2 regions of the Streptomyces sp. SM18 genome follow, and region 1 is predicted to be linked to the other one. Evidence: riboswitches for the same ligand, from Rfam matches in the RefSeq annotation. Region 1 holds a riboswitch; the other holds the start of a gene.
What was found. A riboswitch is a leader RNA that binds a small molecule or an ion and turns the genes downstream of it on or off. The one in region 1 is predicted to bind cyclic di-AMP.

Region 1 (3,552 bases):
GAAGACACGGGACTGGGCGTTCGTCCGGTAGAAGACCGCGACGTCGCCGGCCTTCGCCTCCCCGGCGTCCGTCAGCCGGTCGATCTCCTCGGCGACGAACTGCGCCTCGTCGTGCTCGGTGTCGGCCACGTACCCGGTGATCCGGGTGCCGGCGCCGGCCTTCGTCCAGAGGTTCTTGGGGCGGCGGCTCTCGTTGCGCTCGATGACGGCGTTGGCCGCGGACAGGATCGTCTGCGTGGAGCGGTAGTTCTGCTCCAGCATGATCGTCGTGGCGTCCGGGTAGTCCTCCTCGAACTGGAGGATGTTGCGGATCGTCGCGCCCCGGAAGGCGTAGATCGACTGGTCCGCGTCACCGACGACACACAGCTCACCGGGGGCGTCGGCCTCTCCGGACGGGCCGACCAGCTCGCGCACCAGGGTGTACTGGGCGTGGTTGGTGTCCTGGTACTCGTCGACCAGGACGTGCCGGAAGCGGCGGCGGTAGTGCTCGGCGACATCGGGGAACGCCTGGAGCAGGTGCACCGTCGTCATGATGATGTCGTCGAAGTCGAGGGCGTTGGCCTCGCGCAGCCGTGCCTGGTAGAGCGCGTACGCCTGGGCCAGCGTCTTCTCGAAACCGTCCGACGCCTGCCCGGCGAACGTCTCCTCGTCGATCAGCTCGTTCTTGAGGTTGGAGACCTTCGCGGTGAACGACTTCGGCGGGTAGCGCTTCGGGTCGAGGTCCAGGTCGCGGCAGACCAGGGCCATCAGGCGCTTGGAGTCGGCCGCGTCGTAGATGGAGAACGACGAGGTGAAGCCGAGGAGCTTGGACTCGCGGCGCAGGATCCGCACGCAGGCGCTGTGGAACGTCATGACCCACATGGCGTTGGCGCGCGGGCCGACGAGCTCCTCGACGCGCTCCTTCATCTCGCCGGCGGCCTTGTTGGTGAAGGTGATCGCGAGGATCTGCCCCGGATGCACCCCTCGCTCGGCCAGCAGGTGGGCGATCCGGTGGGTCAGCACCCGGGTCTTCCCGGAGCCGGCACCGGCCACGATGAGCAGGGGGGAACCGGCGTGCACGACGGCGGCGCGCTGCTCGGTGTTCAGCCCGTCCAGCAGGGCGGCGGAGTCGATGACGGGCCGCGGGGCGCCGTCGCGGTAGTGCGTCTCGCGCGGCGGCGGAGGGGTGTCGAAGACATCGCCGAAGAGGCCCTCCGGCACCGCTTCGGGTGCCTGCTCCTCGGGAGGCGGCGGGGGGCCGTCGTCCGCCTGCTGGAGGCCGGCCAGGAAACTGTCGTCAAAGAGGCTGCTCATCGCCTCACGAGTCTAGGCCGACCCACCGACACTACGGAGCGGCATCGGCAGGATGACCCCAACCGGTCACCCACGGCGACGACCAGCATGCGGACCGTACGATTCCGGGGCCGCGAACAGGGCCGGCGACCGCCGTACGGGAAAGGTCACGAAAACGTATCGGGCATATCGAACATCAACCTTCACAGGGACACCACGGTTGGCTAGCGTGCTCGGTCAGGTGACCCGTTCCCCCTCTGAGGCGAACCACGCCACGCGGGCGCCTCCGCCGAATCCGTCCTCCCTCGCGGGAGACCGGAACCGGGGACCCACACGCAGCACCGGGGTGAATCGGTCCGGCCCCATGGGACCGTAGGGCAGCCTTCCGTTCCGCCCGAACCCGACAGCTAACCCGGTAGGCGGTCCACGGAAGGAGATGCCGGCCTTGGCATCGCATCGCAAACCGCGCACCCGCCTGCGCGCCACCACCCCCGCCGTCGGCCTCACCACGGCCGCGCTCGCCTCCGTGACCCTGCTCTCCACGCAGACCGCGACGGCCGCCCCCGCGAAACCGGCACCCACCATCGAGGAAGTGCAGAAGAAGGTCGACGGCCTGTTCCGGCAGGCGGGCACCGCGACGCAGAAGTACAACGAGGCCAAGTCCGCCTCCGCGAAGCAGCGCGACGAGGTGGACGCCCTGCTCAAGGCCGCCGCCGAGCGTGCCGACAAGCTCAACGAGACGCGGCGTGAGCTGGGCCGCTACGCGACGGCGCAGTACCGCGGGGGCTCGATCGCCCCCACGGCCACCTTCTTCCTGGCGGACGACCCGCAGTCGTACTTCGACCAGGACCAGTTGATGAGCCGGATGACCAGCCGGCAGCAGAAGGCGGTCGCCGACTTCCGTACCCAGCAGCGCGAGGCGGCCGCCAAGCGGGTCGAGGCGACGAAGAGCCTCCAGACGCTCACCGAGTCCCAGGCGGAACTGCGCACCAGCAAGCAGGAGGTCCAGGAGAAGCTGTCCGAGGCGCGCTCCCTGCTGTCGAAGCTGACCGCCGAGGAGAAGGCACGCCTCGCGGAGCTGGAGCGGAAGAAGGAGGCGGAGGCGAAGCGGAAGGCCGAGGAACTGGCCCGCCAGCAGGCCGCCGCGAAGGCCGAGGCCGACCGCGCCGCCAAGGAGGCGGCCGCCGGCCAGGGCACCGGCTCGGGCACCGGCTCCGGTACGGGCACGGGGACCGGGACCGGCGGCACCGGCTCGGACGCCGGCTACGCGTCGAAGGCCGAGAAGGTCCTGGCGTTCGCCCGCGCCCAGATCGGCAAGCCGTACGTCTGGGGGGCGACGGGCCCCTCCTCGTACGACTGCTCCGGGCTCACCCAGGCCGCGTGGAAGGAGGCGGGGGTCACCCTGCCCCGCACCACGTGGGACCAGGTCAAGGTCGGAACCCGGGTCGCCACGGCGGACCTGCAACCGGGTGACCTGGTCTTCTTCTACGACGACATCAGCCACGTGGGCATCTATAAGGGCGACGGGATGATGATCCACGCGCCGAAGCCGGGAGCGAACGTCCGCGAGGAGTCGATCTACTACATGCCCATCTACGGGAGCGTGCGCCCGGCGTGACCCGGAGCACGGTTGTAGGGCCGCATTTGAGTTGACCGTTTCTCATCGTTCTGTCCGTGGCTTGTCCGATGGGACAGGGCGATGAGAAGTCCACTCTCACGGGTGGTGTTGGATTCTGTACCCGCTTGTCGCCGCATGGCCGGTGGGCCGTGTTGGGAAGCCTCGGCCGGGGCTGTGATCAATACCCCGCTGGCTTCGTACACCGGGCGGTGGTCATGGCGGTTCCTGTTGAGGTGCGCTATCGGCAGGCGGATGGCGAGTTCGTACAGACGACGCTGGACCGGGTGATCGTCGCAGAGGTGGCAGCCGGGCTGCCGGTGCGGGAATTCCGCTGGTACAAGGGGCGGCGGCATTACTCGGGGTGGTATCACGCGACAACGGGTGACCGTCTGGTTGCTTACGAGAGCCGTCTGGAACTGGCCCGGATCCTGCTGGCGGACTTCGCCCGGGACGTGGGAGGTATCGCCGCTCAGCCTTTCCAGCTGACCGGGGAGGACGGCGTCCGAAGCCGTCGGCACGTTCCGGATCTGTTGCTGACGCACGCTGACGGATTGGTGACGGTGGTTGACGTCAAGCCGCCGGAGCGGGCAAAGGAGACGAAGTTCGTCGAGCAGTTCGCCTGGATGCGCGAGCTGTGCTCACTGCGGGGTTGGGCCTTCGAA
Region 2 (3,552 bases), 1.6 Mb from region 1:
GAACTCCTGGATGTCCACGTTGGAGTCGGCGTGCGAGCCGCCGTTGAGGATGTTCATCATCGGAACGGGCAGCAGGTGCGCGTTCGGGCCGCCGAGGTAGCGGAAGAGCGGGAGGTCGGAGGCCTCGGACGCGGCGTGCGCCACGGCCAGCGAGACGCCGAGGATGGCGTTGGCGCCGAGCGAGCCCTTGTTCTCGGTGGCGTCCAGGTCGAACATCGCCTGGTCGATGAGGCGCTGCTCGGTGGCGTCGTACCCGACGAGCTCCGGGCCGATCTGCTCGATCACGGCGAGGACGGCCTTCTCGACGCCCTTGCCCTGGTAGCGGTTGGGGTCGCCGTCACGAAGCTCGATGGCCTCGAACGCACCGGTGGAGGCGCCGGACGGAACAGCAGCACGTCCCGTGCTGCCGTCGTCGAGACCAACCTCGACCTCGACCGTGGGGTTACCCCGGGAGTCGAGGATTTCCCTGGCTACGACGACGTCGATGGACGGCACGAGGCATCTCCTTCTGGGATCTGACACTGGTTGGGCAGGGTCACTGTGGCCTTGCGACACGAGCCTAACCGGCCTGGCCCGCTGCGTCGGCCCGCCGCCCGTCCCCTGGGACGAAAAAGGACCCAAGGGCCCGCATTACGGGCAAAGCTTCAGAATTTTACTGACTGGTAACCACAAGTGTTGAACACGCGCACCCCTGGCGCGCCTCGGGAGGCGCCCCCGGACCGGCCGCCGGACACGCCCCCGGCCCGGCGCGCACGGGGGCGGCGCGCCGGGCCGGGGGCGTGTTTCGAAAGTAGCGCCGTCCGCCCGGAGGGCGGGGCCCGCGGCGTCCGGTGCGTGCGATCGCAAGGCGGAGGATCACCCTCGTACTGGACGTACTGGGGCGACTCCGACAATGCGGCGAGCGTGCGTGCCGGGCGTCGCGGGCCAGGCGGGACTTTCGAAACACGCCCTTGGGGGGAGGAGGGTCCCAGGACTACTTCAGGTGGAGCTGCTGACCCGGGAAGATCAGGTCGGCGTCCTTGACGATGTCGTCGTTCAGCTCGAACAGCTTCTGCCAGCCGCCCTTGACGTGCTCGGCCTCGGCGATCTTGCTGAGGGTGTCGCCGGCCTCGACCTTGTACTCGCCGTCGCCCTTCTCGACCTTCTGGCCGGTCGGGGTGGTGACGGTCCCGGTGGGGGCCGTGCGCTTCTCGCTGCGGGTGGTGGGCTGCTCGGCCTTGCGCTCCGGCTGGGCCGCCGGGGCGGAGTCGCCGTTCTTGCCGGTGGTGGAGGCGGAGGCGGAGCCGGTGTCCACGCCCGGGTCCACACCGTCGTTGCTCAGGCCGCCGGCACCGGCGCAGGCCCAGGCACCCGGCCCCTGGAGCGCGAGCAGCTTCTCGGCGGTGGCTATCTGCTGTTCCTTGGTGGCCAGGTCGGCGCGGGCCGCGTACTGCGTGCCGCCGGCGGCCGCCCAGCTGGACTGCGAGAACTGGAGGCCACCGTAGTAGCCGTTGCCGGTGTTGATGGACCAGTTGCCACCGGACTCGCACTGCGCGACGGCGTCCCAGGTGGCGACGGACGCGGCGGAGGCGTTGGACGCGCCCATCAGCGGGACGACGACGGCGGCACCGGCGACACCGGCCAGGGTGGCGACCCGGACGGCCTTGGAGGGACGGCGGTGCTTGCCCTTGCTCGAAAGCAGCATGGTTCTCCTCACCGACGCCTACGAGGTGAGCTGTCGGGTTCGGGCTGTGAGTCGCCCGGCCACTCGCACTCGCGAGCGGCTTCACCCCGAGCCGGCCCCGCCCGTCCATGGACGGCCTGGTCCGGCACTTACCTGGGTCCCCCGCTCCTGCCTACGGCGCTTTACGCGTCTGTGCCCTTCGGCCGACGGCAGGATTCGGCGTGACGGTCGAAGGGGCCCGCGGTGCGAGCGGCTTAGACCGTAAACACACCCAACCCCGACATTCAAAGATGGACATAACGAACAATCAGCGCTTACCGGTGCGGCGGGGTGGATCGTTTCCGCAGGTCGGAGCCGATGCGGGCGAACCGGAGGGCCGGGACCCGCCGGTCACAGCAAAGAGACCCATGTCTCACTTACGCATAAGTGGACATAGGCCTCTGAACTACCCTTGATTTCGGGGTGTTTTCCCGCTTTTGATCACTCGCCGGTGACGGCCGCCGCCCCGGACGACGCGGCGCCCGCCGCCGTGCCGGACGGCTGCGTCAGGTCGAGGTTCAGGCCGGGGAGGATCAGGTCCGGGTCGGCGCCCACCTCGGCCTTGTTGGCCTCGTAGAGCGCGGGCCAGCCGCCGGGCAACTCCCGCTCCTCGGCGATCGACCAGAGGTTGTCGCCCTCCTGGACGGTGTACGTGCCGTCCGCGTCCGCCGGGGCGCCCTCGCGCACGGTGGAGTCGCCCCGGGAGGCGTGCCTGCCGGACTCGCGCCCGTCCGGCCCGGTCGTGCCCGCGCTCTCCTCGGGCGCGGGGGCTCCCCGGTGCTTCCCGCCCTCGGCGCCCTGCGAGGCGCCGGGCGTCCGCGAGGTCTCCGACGAGGGGGTGGCGGAGGGCGAGGAGGACGTCCCGTCCGTGCCCGGGGTCGCGCCGCTCCGGCCCGGGGTGTCCGCACCGGCGCTCGGGGAACCGGCGTCCGGGGAGCCCGTGGCGTCGTCGGCCGGCTTCTTCGTCGTCTTGCCCGCGGCGTCGTCCGACGCCTCGTCGGACGCGCCCTCGGTGGCCTCCGGCGAGGGCGTGGCCGTCTCGTCGGCCGCCGGGTCGCCGCCCGGGTCGACGCCCGGCAGCACCCCGTCCACCGCGAGCCCGGATATCACCGCGCAGCTGGGCCAGGCCTGGGGGCCCTTGGCGTCCAGCACCTTCTCGGCGACGGCGATCTGCTGCGACCGGCTGGCGAGGTCGGCACGGTCCGCGTACGCCGTACCGCCGTAGGCCTTCCAGGTGTCCTGCGAGAACTGGAGGCCACCGTAGGAGCCGTTGCCGAGGTCGGCGCTCCACATGCCCCCGCTCTCGCACTCGGCGACCCGGTCCCAGGTCGAGGCGTCTGCGGCGTGCGCACCCGTCGCGCCGAGCAGCGGGATGGCGATGGCCGATCCCGTCACACCGGCGGTGACGACGATGGCGGGTGCCTGACGAGGCCGGCGGTGTCTGCCGTTCGCGGAGCCCATGGGCATTGCCTTCCGTGTGACTGACAGATGTCGAGTGGGTCGAACGGTGAACCTAGCGGGACTCGAACGTGTGTCACAAGTCGATGCAGCGGAGATCACGCGAAAGTCACAGAGTTGACGGAGTGTCACCTTCGGCGGGCGCCCGTCCGGGACCGAACTCCACGGGAAGGGTCCGCAGTCCCCGCATGATGAGCCCGCCGCGCCGGCGCAATTCACCCGGTTCCACGGCCAGGCGCAGGTCAGGAAGGCGCCCCAGCAGTGTAGCCAAGGCGGTCTGCCCCTCCAGCCGGGCCAGCGGCGCGCCCAGGCAGTAGTGGATGCCGTGCCCGTACCCGAGGTGCTGATTGTCACTCCGCGCAAGGTCCAGACGGTCCGGGTCCGGGAACCGT

Region 2: another riboswitch for cyclic di-AMP. It lies ahead of B9S64_RS12715 (transglycosylase family protein); the one in region 1 lies ahead of B9S64_RS20435 (C40 family peptidase).

What each region holds. Positions count from the first base shown of each region.
Region 1 covers NZ_CP029342.1:4,483,572-4,487,123, reverse strand. The annotation lists gene pcrA (DNA helicase PcrA) at 1-1,293, opposite strand, end outside; cyclic di-AMP (ydaO/yuaA leader) riboswitch at 1,550-1,710, shown strand; gene B9S64_RS20435 (C40 family peptidase) at 1,709-2,890, shown strand; gene B9S64_RS20430 (TnsA-like heteromeric transposase endonuclease subunit) at 3,106-3,552, shown strand, end outside.
Region 2 covers NZ_CP029342.1:2,887,576-2,891,127, forward strand. The annotation lists gene eno (phosphopyruvate hydratase) at 1-495, opposite strand, end outside; gene B9S64_RS12715 (transglycosylase family protein) at 974-1,684, opposite strand; cyclic di-AMP (ydaO/yuaA leader) riboswitch at 1,685-1,853, opposite strand; gene B9S64_RS12720 (transglycosylase family protein) at 2,144-3,163, opposite strand; gene B9S64_RS12725 (cytochrome P450) at 3,270-3,552, opposite strand, start outside.